DNA from 2 places in the Solibacillus sp. FSL K6-4121 genome. Region 1 is predicted to be linked to the other one. Evidence: riboswitches for the same ligand, from Rfam matches in the RefSeq annotation. Region 1 holds a riboswitch; the other holds the start of a gene.
What was found. A riboswitch is a leader RNA that binds a small molecule or an ion and turns the genes downstream of it on or off. The one in region 1 is predicted to bind S-adenosylmethionine.
Positions count from the first base shown of each region.

Region 1 (3,184 bases):
ATAACTAACAACGCTGCAAGTCTACTTTCTTTAGATAATCCAAAGGCCGCAACAACCCCTAATAGAATAGGGACAACTGCACCAGCACGAGCAGTCGCGCTTGGTACAACAAAAGCTAATACAATTGCTACTAAAATAGCCCCTACTACTAATGCTTTCGTTTTTGTTCCAACTAATGATAAAACCCACAGTGCAATACGCTTATGAAGGTTCGTTATTTGCATGGCAGCTGCTAAAAATAATGCAGCCCCGACTAACGCAACCGAGGAACTACTAAATCCACCTAACGCTAATTTTAACGCTTCTTTAGTGCCCATTTGTACGGAAGGATCTTCCATACTCGGAGCCAAACCTAATAAAACAGCGATGGCAGCTAATATCATTGCAGAACTAACCGGATAGGCTACCGCTTCGGTTACCCATAATATAACGGCAAATGCTAAAATAGCTAATGCTCGTTGTCCAACAACGGGAAGATCTCCACCACTATTTGGAAGTAAAACAATGGTAATGAGTGCTGCAAACGCTAAAACTATCCATAATGGTTTTAAATTTCGTTTACTTGTCGCTTCTGTTGCCATACTTAACGCCTCACTTCGTTTAAAGTTTTAGTTAAATAATAAATTAATAAGACAAAATATACCCATTCTTCTAAAAGTAAAATATATTCTTTATTTCCAATTGCAAGGGAAATCCCTTAACAATTATGATTATAGCACTTCCAAAAAATGATACATGTTAATATTTGGTGAATAAATATATTGAGAAAAATTTTGTTTTAAGCAGAAATTGTATAGAATAGTATAATAATTTTAGTGTGGGAAGATAAAATATTTTTATGAATTAATTTAAAATCAGAAAATTTTAATTTTTCGGTTGACTTATAGAATTACTCTGCTTTATACTGAGAATCAACGATGGAACATAAATCACATATCTCTTATCAAGAGCGGCGGAGGGAATAGGCCCTGAGATGCCCGGCAACCAGTAAGTGATGAACTGACTAAGGTGCTAAATCCTACAAAATGGACAATCATTTTGAAAGATAAGAGGAGGCAAACTTGCTCATGCGCAACCCTCTTCTTAACTGAAGAGGGTTTTTTTCATTTAAAAAATCCTCCTCAAAAACACCGATTTCACCATCGAATAATTTTAGGAGGTTATTAGAGTGACGAATTTAAGACCAGAAACTTTATTATTGCACGGGGGGCAAAAGCCAGATCCTGTAACGGGGGCGATTGCAGTTCCTGTATATCGTACAACTGCCTATGCATTCAATGACACTGCTCATGCGCAACGTCTATTTGCATTACAGGAAACTGGCAATATTTATTCTCGTATTATGAATCCTACAGTGGGGGCATTTGAAGAACGGGTTGCTTTACTTGAGGGGGGCACAGCTGCAGTAGGGCTTTCATCTGGCGCAGCAGCAGTGGCATTCTCCATTTTAAATGTAGCCGGTGCAGGAGATGAAATTGTTGCTGCTGGTTCTCTGTACGGAGGAACATACAATTTATTCGCAACTACATTGCCTCGCTACGGCATTACAGTAAAATTTGTGGATGAATCAGATCCTGCAAACTTCCAAGCGGCGATTACTGATAAAACGAAGGCGATCTTCGCTGAAATAATCGGAAATCCAAGCTTGAAAGTTCTCGATATTGAAGCGGTAGCAAACATCGCTCATGACAATGGTCTTCCGTTATTAATCGACAGCACATTTGCTTCCCCATATGGAAGTAATCCGATTGAATTCGGCGCGGATGTTGTCATTCATTCTGCAACAAAATGGATTGGCGGTCATGGAACGACGATCGGCGGGATTGTCGTTGATGCCGGGAAGTTTGACTGGACGCAAGGAAGACATCCAGGATTTACGGAACCGGATGCTTCTTATCATGGTCTACGCTATGGAATTGACACAGCAGGCGCTGCATTTGCGACAAAGCTTCGTGTTCAACTATTGCGTGATTTTGGTCCAACATTATCTGCTGACGCGGCATTTAATTTCCTGCAAGGACTTGAAACGCTTCATTTGCGTATTGTCCGTCACAATGAAAACACACAAAAAGTTGCCGAGTATTTAAGAAACCACCCATTTGTGGAATACGTAAATTACAACGGCTTTGAAGATTTTGAGACACATGATTTGGCGAAAAAATATTTGAAAAACGGCTTCGGATCAATCATTACGTTCGGCATTAAAGGAGGACGTGAAGCAGGTCGCCAAGTAATTGATAACGTGGAATTATTCTCGCATGTAGCTAATGTTGGAGATGCCCGTTCATTGATTATCCATCCTGCGAGCACAACGCACCAACAGTTATCTGCTGAAGAATTAAAAACTGCCGGCGTATCGGAAGAGCTCATTCGCTTATCGATTGGTTTAGAGGCAGCAGAAGATATTATCGCGGATTTAGAACAGGCATTAGCGAAAGTTGCGGCTGAAGTAGGCGCAGAAACAAACGCATAAAACTTTAAAAAAGGCTTAGCTTTTCCCATTCGAGAAGCTAAGCAATTTTTAGAAAATTAATTCCTACTAATTGTATAAGTTTTATTGACAAAATTAATACCTAGTAATACAATTGGAATAATAAAACTACCAACCAAAATATTTGAAATAATGTTGCAGCATTATTGAAAGAAAAGGAGTTGTTCAACATGGGGAAAGTATACAGTGCACAAAATGTAGCAGCCTATATTATTTATGAATTAAACGAAGTAAAGGAATATATAAACGCTTGTGCAATTCAGCAAATTTTAGCGGATGTAAATGTCATGTGGCAAAAGGTTTTTGGGCATAGTGCTTTCTCGGAACAAACTCACAATCTGGAAACAACAGGCTATGTCATAAAGGAAGTTGCTGAGGAGTATAACGTTCATGGAAGTGCGCATATTTTAACTCCAGCACGCGAATGGTTTTTAAAATATGGTGAGTTCCAATTAGTGCAACGCCCATATGCGGTGCCAAACTACTCCGTGAAAGAAGAACTTGTTATGACAAAAATTTTAAATGCGCATCGTTTACGCGTATATAATTCTGTAAATGTAGCAGTATAAAATAACTTTAAACACTAGCCGGAGAATTTCTGCTAGTGTTTTTGTTTACCCGATTTAGCTATTAAACAATAGAATTTAAATGAAATTTGACCGTTTACAGTAAACAAATGTCCTTCTAGGAGAG
Region 1 is NZ_JBBOCS010000001.1:1,187,953-1,191,136, forward strand. Features, by position in the region: gene MHH95_RS06035 (DASS family sodium-coupled anion symporter) at 1-581, opposite strand, end outside; SAM riboswitch class I at 938-1,052, shown strand; gene MHH95_RS06040 (O-acetylhomoserine aminocarboxypropyltransferase/cysteine synthase family protein) at 1,169-2,473, shown strand; gene MHH95_RS06045 (hypothetical protein) at 2,662-3,060, shown strand.

Region 2 (3,184 bases), on a different contig from region 1:
CTACTGATGGTAATACGATGTTATCAATATAATCGATTGGGTATGCAACACGAGTATTTTCTGTTAAAGATCCATCGTCGTAGTCACAAATGCGTGATTCTGAATCAACCGCTACATTTTCCAATACAGAACCGAAGCGGATTGCATTGTAAATTTCCGGCTCATTTTCAGCAGAGAGGTTAATTGTTTTTGCATAGCATCCACCCTCAATGTTGAAAACACCATTATCAGACCAACCGTGTTCATCATCCCCGATTAATTTGCGGTCGCAATCCGCTGATAAAGTTGTTTTACCAGTACCTGATAAACCGAAGAACAGGGCAACGTCGCCTTTTTCGCCAACGTTAGCTGAGCAGTGCATTGGGAAAATACCTTGTTCAGGCAATAAATAGTTCATAATCCCGAAAATTGATTTTTTCATTTCGCCAGCATATTCAGTACCACCGATTAAGATGATTTTCTTTTCAATTGATGTTATAATAAATGTTTCCGAACCAGTTCCATCTACTTCAGGATCTGCTTTAAAGTTTGGAGCAGAAACAATTGTAAAGTCAGCAACATGTGCAGCTAATTCTTCTGCTGTAGGACGGATGAATAATTGATGACAGAATAGGTTATGCCAAGCATATTCGTTAATTACTTTAATCGATAATTGAGAGTCTTTGTCAGCACCCGCAAAACCGTTGAATACAAATAATTCATCGCGTTCTTTTAGGTAGTTTACAACTTTGACATAAAGCTTATCAAATACTTCTGAAGAGATAGGACGGTTAACTTTACCCCAATCAATTTTATCTTTAGAGTTTTCCTCTTCAACGATATATTTATCTTTAGGTGATCGACCAGTATATTTACCTGTTTCAGCACGTAATGCGCCATCAACAGTTAACATTGCTTCTCCACGTGATGTAGCTTTTTCAACTAATTGTGGAACAGATAATTGAGTTTTGATGTTTTCCCCGTTTAAAAGTTCTTTCAGCTCGTTAGCAATTTCTACCGAATTCATCTATTAAATACCATCCTTTTTTATAGTATTCCCTTATAGTAGGGGAGTTGTTATTAATTCAAAAATAGTATAACACATTGAAGGATATAATCTATACTAATTATGAATTATTTTTTTGTGGAATTTTTAACTGTTTAAAATCAGACAAAATTTATTGACAGCACTTATTTTTTTATGTAGGATGTGTAATTGAACGGATACTCTTATCCCGAGCTGGTGGAGGGGCAGGCCCTATGAAACCCGGCAACCTGCGTATATTTTATACGTGTTGGTGCCAACCTGATGCAAGGGCAAAATTTCCCTTGAACGATAAGAGTGAAAGGTAACGAAACGTAATATCCTTTCCTCACGTGTGATGAACACGGTTATGAGTGAAAGGATTTTTTTATTTGAATTTACAATTTCGTATTGAGCGAAAATTATATAGTTACAGCCTTTCAGACCCTCGTGTTAAAGCAAATAAAGCTTGACGTTAATAATGCTACTATGCCACGGTGTAAGACGCAATATAACGGACATGGGTAATGAGTACCGTATCAATAAAAACAATTGCCAAAGTGAATTAGGAGGAAATGACATGAAAAATCGTCGACTGTTTACATCAGAAAGTGTAACGGAAGGACATCCAGATAAAATTTGCGATCAAATTTCGGATGCCATTTTAGACGCAATTTTAGCAGCAGATCCAAATGCACGTGTAGCTTGTGAAACTACGGTAACAACAGGCTTAGTATTAGTATCTGGTGAAATTACAACTTCTACTTATGTAGATATGAAAGGTATTATCCGTGATACGGTAGCAGAGATTGGCTATACGCGCGGAAAATATGGTTTTGACGCAGAGAACTTAGCGGTACTTGTTGCAGTTGGTGAACAATCACCGGATATTGCACAAGGTGTAGATCAGGCTTTAGAAGCGCGTGAAGGTTCTATGACAGAAGATCAATTAGAAGCAATCGGTGCTGGAGACCAAGGTTTAATGTTCGGCTACGCATGTAATGAAACACCGGAACTTATGCCGATGCCTATTTCTTTAGCTCATAAATTAGCTCGTCGTTTAACAGAAGTGCGTAAATCAGGGGAATTAGAATATTTACGTCCGGATGGTAAAACACAAGTAACAATCGAATACGATGAAAACAATGAGCCTGTTCGTGTGGATACAATCGTTATTTCAACACAGCATGATGAAGAAGCGACATTGGAGCAAATTCAAACGGATATTAAAGAACATGTTATTAAACCAGTAGTTCCTTCTGAGTTATTAGATGAAGCAACTAAATATTTCATTAATCCAACAGGTCGATTCGTAATTGGTGGTCCAAAAGGAGATGCTGGTCTAACAGGTCGTAAAATTATCGTAGATACGTACGGTGGTTACGCACGTCACGGTGGTGGTGCATTCTCTGGTAAGGATGCAACGAAAGTGGACCGTTCAGCAGCATATGCAGCTCGTTATGTCGCAAAAAACATCGTTGCTGCAGGCTTAGCGGATCGTGCTGAAGTTCAATTGGCTTATGCAATCGGTGTTGCACAACCAGTATCAATTGCGGTAGATACATTCGGAACTGGTAAAGTAGAATCTTCCAAAATCGTAGAATGGGTTCGAGAGCTATTTGATTTACGCCCAGCAGGAATTATTAAAATGTTGGATTTACGCCGTCCAATCTATAAACAAACAGCAGCATATGGACACTTCGGTCGTACTGACATCAATGTACCATGGGAAAATACAGATAAAGCGGCAGAACTTAAAGAAAAAGCCGGAATTTAAAGAAAGAAGGAGCGTTCATTTAAATGGACGGCTCCTTTTCTATTATAATGAAAAATAATACTTCCTTCCTTTATATTGTAAGTAATTGGATTGATAGCGGAATGTTACTTCTGCAATGATTTATAATATTGTCCCTTCGCTACGTATTCATTAATTATGCGATCCATATCTGCCCGGTCCTCTGCATTTACTTCACGTACAACTTTTGCTGGGCGCCCCATAGCAAGTGAATTGGGAGGAATTACTTTTCCAGGTGGTACGAGACTACCTGCACCAATAAATGCTCCTTCGCCTATTTCTGCACCATCCAAAATGATGGAACCCATGCCGATTAAAGCGCGTTTTCTTATTGTACAGCTATGTAATGTTACTTGATGACCTACTGTAACTTCATCTTCAATAAT
Region 2 is NZ_JBBOCS010000002.1:1,707,178-1,710,361, reverse strand. Features, by position in the region: gene pckA (phosphoenolpyruvate carboxykinase (ATP)) at 1-1,006, opposite strand, end outside; SAM riboswitch class I at 1,207-1,322, shown strand; gene metK (methionine adenosyltransferase) at 1,584-2,780, shown strand; gene MHH95_RS18255 (gamma carbonic anhydrase) at 2,885-3,184, opposite strand, start outside.
Region 2: it holds a riboswitch for S-adenosylmethionine, as region 1 does, so the genes downstream of both, metK (methionine adenosyltransferase) here and MHH95_RS06040 (O-acetylhomoserine aminocarboxypropyltransferase/cysteine synthase family protein) in region 1, are expected to answer to the same signal.